2 linked regions of the Duganella zoogloeoides genome follow. The protein of the gene in region 2 binds, or shares a complex with, the protein of the main gene of each other region. Links are inferred from orthologs where the notes say so. Each region holds a gene or a part of one and is shown on either strand. Other genes may lie near its edges.

The links.
Region 1: the proteins of tsaD (region 2) and tsaB are in contact, whole or in part, in a solved structure (PDB 4WQ4), measured with the Escherichia coli proteins. The link is inferred for Duganella zoogloeoides from one-to-one orthologs.

The regions. Positions count from the first base shown.
Region 1 is NZ_CP140152.1:1,667,368-1,670,638, forward strand. The notes cover bases 28-2,984. They hold tsaB (tRNA (adenosine(37)-N6)-threonylcarbamoyltransferase complex dimerization subunit type 1 TsaB), read left to right. Parts: upstream 28-1,112; coding sequence 1,113-1,856; downstream 1,857-2,984. Other genes in these bases: SR858_RS07390 (xanthine dehydrogenase family protein molybdopterin-binding subunit), read left to right, coding at 28-598; SR858_RS07395 (thioredoxin family protein), read right to left, coding at 595-1,023; rimI (ribosomal protein S18-alanine N-acetyltransferase), read left to right, coding at 1,853-2,323; SR858_RS07410 (uracil-DNA glycosylase), read left to right, coding at 2,320-2,984. Also shown: more of SR858_RS07390, read left to right, coding at 1-27; more of SR858_RS07410, read left to right, coding at 2,985-3,271. UniProt on the Escherichia coli protein: Required for the formation of a threonylcarbamoyl group on adenosine at position 37 (t(6)A37) in tRNAs that read codons beginning with adenine.
Region 2 is NZ_CP140152.1:668,773-672,013, forward strand. What follows is about bases 266-3,192. They hold tsaD (tRNA (adenosine(37)-N6)-threonylcarbamoyltransferase complex transferase subunit TsaD), read right to left. Parts: upstream 2,286-3,192; coding sequence 1,245-2,285; downstream 266-1,244. Other genes in these bases: SR858_RS03010 (metal-dependent hydrolase), read left to right, coding at 266-882; SR858_RS03015 (hypothetical protein), read left to right, coding at 1,049-1,234; SR858_RS03025 (Rieske (2Fe-2S) protein), read left to right, coding at 2,505-2,819; SR858_RS03030 (3-deoxy-7-phosphoheptulonate synthase), read right to left, coding at 2,956-3,192. Outside these bases: more of SR858_RS03010, read left to right, coding at 1-265; more of SR858_RS03030, read right to left, coding at 3,193-3,241.

The sequences.
Region 1 (3,271 bases), 1.0 Mb from region 2 along the record:
CTCGGTGGGCCATTCGCACAACGCGTTTTTCAAGGAGAGCTTCATCGACGAACTGGCGCACGCCGCCGGCCGCGACGAGGTGGCGTTCCGCCGCGCGCTGCTGGCGCGTCATCCGCGCCACCTGGCGGTGCTCGATGCGGCCGTAGCGCGCGCCGGCATCGCGCCCGAAGGCCGCGCGCACGGCGTGGCGCTGCACCAGTCGTTCGGCACCATCGTGGCGCAGGTGGCGCAGGTATCGGTGGAGGGCTCGGAGATCCGGGTGCACCGCGTGGTGTGCGCGATCGATTGCGGCCTGGCGGTCAATCCCAACATCATCGCCCAGCAGGCGGAATCGGGCGTGGTGTTCGGCCTGTCGGCGGCGCTGTTCGGCGCGGTGACCATCAAGGACGGCAAGGTGGAACAGTCGAACTTCCACGACTACCCGGTGGTGCGGCTGAACCAGGCGCCGGTGGTGGACACGATCATCATGGCCAGTGCCGCGCACCCGGAAGGAATGGGCGAGCCGGCCGTGCCGCCGGTGGCGCCAGCCGTGGCCAACGCCGTGTTCAAGTTGACGGGCAAGCGCTTGCGCAGCTTGCCGTTGACGCTGTCAATTTAGCCGAGGGCGTTGCGCAGCAGCGCGCGCAGATTGCATTCGCGCTGCCAGCGCGCGCGCTCCTCGCTGTTGAGGACCATTTCCGTCATCTCAGCGTCGGAGATGTCGGTTTGCGCCTGCACCAGCCGGTGCGCCAGCGCCGGATCGGGCAGCATGGTGCCGAAGAAGGCCACCAGCTCGTGGTGCTGGATCAGCAGGGTGGGGAAGTTTTCCACGTCGAGGTCGCCAACGACGTCGGCATGGTCTTCGATGTCGATCCACAGGAACAGTTTATCGGGGTGGCGCGCGGCCACGCTCTCGAAACTGGCCTGATAACTGTCGCAGGTGCCGCACCAGGCGGCGCATAGGCAGGCAATGATCCAGCGGTCGCCGGCCAGCGCGGCGGCCACTTGCTCACGGTTATCGGAATTGAGGGCAATACTGTACATGGTGTTGGCGGCGTTCTCGGCGGTCCAAACCGTTATTTTACATCCCGACGCAGGGTCGCGCCGGCCGCCGTGCCGGGTTAAAATGCGGGATGCCTACAATTTCCGCTCATCCCGTCATTATTGCCGTCGAAACCTCGTCCGAGGCCGCCTCGGTTGCCCTGTTGCGTGGCGACACCGTGACCAGCCGTGCGTCCTCGGGCGTGCGCACCCATTCCCAGTCGGTCTTGCCGATGATCCAGGAGCTGCTGGCCGAAGCCGGCATCACCCTCAAGGACTGCAACGCGGTTGCCTTCGGTTCCGGCCCCGGCTCGTTTACCGGCGTGCGCACCGCCTGCGGCGTGGCCCAGGGCCTGGCCTTTGGCGCCAACCTGCCGGTCGTGCCGGTCGTCACGCTCGACGCCATGGCCCTGGCCTGCCACCAGCGCCAGGGCGCCACCGACGTGCTGGCCGTACTTGATGCCCGCATGGGCGAGGTGTACTGGGCGCAATATCGTTTCGATGGCGGTGCCGTGCTGGCCGAGCCGCAGGTGGTGCAGCCGGCCGTGCTGTCGGCGCCGGGCGCGGTGCAGGCCCAGGGGGCGCCCGTCTTGTGCGGCAATGGCTTGTCGGCGTATGCCGACGTGTTTGCCGCTATGGCCGATGGCTCCCTTGCGGAGGTTGCCGAAATCATGCCGCATGCCGAGCAGATCGCCCAACTGGCCAGCCTGGCGCTGGCCGCCGGCCGCACGGTGACGGCGGCCGAAGCGCAACCGCTGTACCTGCGTAACAAGGTTGCCTATACCCAGGCCGAGCGGCGCGACATCAATGCTGCCAAAGCGGCGGGTGGCGCATGAAGCAGGCGTGGGACCTGGCGCGGCTGGTGTATGAACCGATGCAGCGCACCGACCTGGAAGAGGTGCTGGCGCTCGAGCAAAGCGTCTATCCGCACCCGTGGAGCATGGCCAATTTTGCCGATTCGCTCGCCAGCGGCTACCACGCCTGGGTGTTGCGCGACCACGGCGGCGTGCTGCTCGGCTATTTCCTGTTGATGCCGATGGTCGATGAAGCGCACCTGCTCAACGTGGCAGTGGCGGCCGACCGGCAGGGGCAGGGCCTCGGCCACCTGCTGCTGAACCAGTCGGTGGCCTGCGCGCGTGGACTCGGCATGGAATCGGTGCTGCTGGAGGTGCGGCCGTCCAATATGCGCGCGCTGGCGATTTATGAGCGCTACGGATTCAAACAGATCGGTCGCCGCAAGGGTTACTACCCGGCAGCGAACCAGTTACGCGAGGATGCCATCGTGATGCGGTTCGAGTTATGAGCGTCTCTCCCCGCAATGCAGTGTTTCTGCAAGAAATGGGCGTTGGCGCGCTGTGGACGTTGCGCCATGCCGGGACGGCGTTGGCGCCGGGCGATGGTGCCGACGCGGCTGCTGCCGGTGTAGCGGATCAGCATCAGGGCATGGACGTGCCTGTGGCTGCAATGCCCGGTGCGCCCACCGCGCCAGCCCGACCGCCGTTACCTGCTGCGACGGCCGCCGCGCCAGCACCAGCCGTGGCAGATGCCGCCGCTGCCGCACCTTCGCCTGCGCACGAGGCAAGCCCGGCACATGGGCACACGCCGGCACAAGTGCCGGCGTCTGCGCACGCATCGGGGCCAGCCCCGGTTTCGGCCCCGCTGCCAGCACGGCATCCGGCCACGTCGCCCGTGGTCGCTTCTGACGACGAATCGACCGCCTGGTTCGACGATGTGCCGGCCGCCACGCCGCCACCGCCGCGCCCGCGTCCAACGCAACCGGCGCAACCGGTCACCGACGAGGCCATCGCCGCCATGGACTGGCCTGCCTTGCAATCGGCCGTCTCGAACTGCACCCGCTGCCCGCTCGCCGCCACGCGCCGCCACGCCGTCAATGGCCGTGGTCCCGAACAGGCGGCGTGGCTGGCGATCGCCACCGGGCCCTCGGCACTCGATGAAACCGAGATCCGTCCGCTGGCGGGCGACGCCGGCCAGCTGCTGGACAATATGTTCAAGGCCATCGCGCTCAAGCCCGAGGCCGATGTGTATATCACCCACCTGGTCAAATGCCGGCCGGCCACGGACGACGGCGCCCAGCGCAACCCGACCGCCGACGAGCTGACCGCCTGCCGGCCATACCTCGACCGCGAACTGGCGCTGACCGGCGCCACCATGGCGATGACCTTCGGCCAGTTCGCCGCCAAGGGCCTGATGATGGGCCCGGCCGCACGCGGCAAGGTGATGCGCTATGGCG
Region 2 (3,241 bases):
CTGCACCTGGCGATGGATTTCACCAATTCGTATGGCGTGCACCCGTGGTATCCGTTCGATGGCCGCTGGGTGTATGGCGACATGGTATTCATCATCGAGCCGTTGTTCTGGGTGGCGATCGGGGTGCCGATGGCGCTGATCATGCGCTGGCGCACCGCCCGTTGGCTGGCACTGGCCGGTCTGCTGGCGGCGCTGGTGATGTTTGCTGTTAAAGGTTACCTGGGCTGGATCGCGCTGGCGATCCTGCTCAAGGTGGCGGTGCTGTGCGGTGCCGTGCAGACGCGCTCGGGCCGCGACAGCCGCGCTGGCGTGGCGCTGGGGCTGGCGATCGGCATCGGCTTTATCGCGGTGCAGGGCGTGGCTTCGCACCTGGGCCGGGCGCAGATCGCGGCGGCCTTGCAGCAGGTCGATCCGGCATCGAAGGTGCTGGACGTGGTGATGACGGCGTTTCCGTCGCAGCCGCTGTGCTGGGCATATGTAAGCGTGGAGAGCAACGAGGCGGCCGGCACGTATCGCCTGCGGCGCGGCATTGCCAGCCTGGCGCCGCAGTGGGTCGCCCCATTATCGTGCTCGGCCGGTTTGGTCGAGCATGGCCCGGCGATGGCGCTGGCGCCCGGCGTTGCCCAGTTCGGCATGGAGCAGGACGACCTGGGACGGTTGCGCACGCTCAGCGTCGATAACTGCCGCGTCAATGCCTGGCTGCGCTTCGGCCGCGCACCGGCGCTAGATGGCGAAGGTGACGCCTTGTCCGACTACCGCTTCGCCATGACGCCGCGCGGCAACTTCACCACCATGCCAGTGGCGTCGACGGAACCTTGTCCGACCGGTGTGCCGGGCTGGGGTTATCCACGCGCCGACCTGCTGCACGGTGCTGCCAAATAGGTCGGAGCGCACCACTTTGGACCTTAATGTGTCATAACGTGTGGTATCGGAACCACAATCCTGCTTAGAATGGTGCGGTGGGGGCAGTAACCCCTGATTCTTCTTGGCACAACAATTGCAGTGCCCCTCAGAAAGGAAGATTATCGAACTTAACAGGGAGGACGTTATGAATGTAATCGAAGACAAACCAAAATCGCACGCCGTGCACGAGTCCGCAGCCGATGAACATCGCCTGCGCAGCGAGCGCATTGCCGCCCGTGGCGTGCACCTCGGCAAGGGCAAGGTGCGTTACCTGATCCCGCTGGTCGGTCTGGCGGTACTGGCCTCGATGGCCTTCGCGTCCGGCTCGTAACCGCCGGGCGTTACACGACCTTGATATCGTCCAGCGGCCAGCGCGGACGCACGTTGAAGCTGTAGTCGCGCTGGGCGGCGTCGGGGTTGATCATCAGCCGCATGGCGCCTGCAAAAGCGATCATGGCGCCGTTGTCGGTGCAAAACTCCAGTTCCGGGTAATACACCTTGAACTTCTTCTTGGCGGCTGCCGCGTTCAGCGACGCGCGCAACTGCGCGTTGGCGCCCACGCCGCCGGCAATCACCAGCCGTTTCAAGCCCGTGTGCTTGAGTGCCGAGATGCACTTGGCGGTCAGCACCTCCACGATCGCATCGACAAAGCCACGCGCGATATTGGCCTTGTCCTGCTCGCAAATATTGGCGACTACCTTCTCTTCGTGGTTTTTCACCACCGTCAGCACCGCCGTTTTCAGGCCGGAAAAGCTGAAATTGAAGTCCTTGGTGTGCAGCATCGGACGTGGCAGCTTGTACGCTGCCGGGTCGCCGAACTCGGCCAGGCGCGAGATGGCCGGGCCGCCCGGGTAACCAAGGCCCAGCAGCTTGGCCGACTTGTCGAACGCTTCGCCGGCGGCATCGTCGAGGGTTTCGCCCAGCAGCGTGTACTGGCCCACGCCATCGACGCGCATCAGCTGCGTATGGCCGCCCGACACCAGCAGCGCAATAAACGGAAACTCCGGCGGCTGCGACGCCAGCAACGGCGAGAGCAGGTGGCCTTCCAGGTGATGCACGCCCAGCACCGGGCGATCCAGCGCCAGGCCCAGGCTGCACGCCACCGACGATCCTACCAGCAGCGCACCGGCCAGGCCGGGGCCCTGGGTGTAGGCGATGGCGTCGATATCGGCCAGCGACTTGCCGGCGCCTTCCAGGGTTTGCGTCAGCAGCGGAATGGCGCGGCGGATATGGTCGCGCGACGCCAGCTCGGGCACCACGCCGCCGTATTCCTCGTGCATGGCCACCTGCGAATACAGGGCATGCGACAACAGGCCGTGCTCGGTATCGTAGAGCGCCAGGCCGGTTTCGTCACAGGAGGATTCAACACCGAGAACAATCATGGAAGGGCTGCAAAGGTAAGGAGAAGTCCGCCATTGTAAAGGAAAGTGCGTTGCCCGACCGTGGGCCGTTGCACCACCGGTTGCACCACCCGGGCCCGCGACCGCACTGGCGCAGGGAGAAATTTTGCCATTTGGTCAGGATTGTGCGGCGTTTTGCAGTGTTTGCCTGTGGCACCGGTTTTGCTTAGTAAAAGCACGGATTGACTGCGGGAGGCGAAGATGTCGGGACAATGGAAACAGGTGTGCAAACTCAAGGACGTGCCGCTGGACGGCGCGCGCATCGTGCCGCGCGGCCTGGCGTGGCAGGAGCTGCCGGGCGTGGCGTTGTTCCGCACCGACGAGGAAAGCGTGTTTGCGGTGCTGGAAACGGCCAACGTGGAGCCACGCCAGAGCAACGCCCGCCGCTATTCCGTCAAGATCGAGGATTTCAAGGTCTATCTCGACCTGGCCGAACTGAGCGCGCCAGCCAGCAAGGCGGAAGCGGCGCTGGCCGGCTCCTTTGGCGTCGCCACGCGCGTGATGGCGTTCGGCTGAAAAACAGGCGGCCTGCAACGCATGGCGCGCCGCAGGCCGATGAGCCATCATTGCGCAGCGGTGGCAATCCAATTCGCAGGACGTTAAACCGTCATTGTGCAGCGGCGCCCGGCCGTGCAAGCCGGCCATCCAATGTTTACGGACGCTGCAGCAACTGCTTATGCGCATCGCGCAACATGGTTTCCGTGGTGTCCCAGTCGATGCAGCCATCGGTGACCGAGCAACCATAGGTCAGCTGGCTCAGATCGGCCGGAATCTTCTGGTTGCCGCCCACGATATTCGATTCGATCATCACGCCGACCAGCGACTTGTTGCCTTGCACGATCTGGTGGATGACATCGGCCATCACCAGCGGTTGCAGTTCCGGCTTTTTATAGCTGTTGGCGTGCGAACAATCGACCACCAGGTTGGCTGGCAGCTTG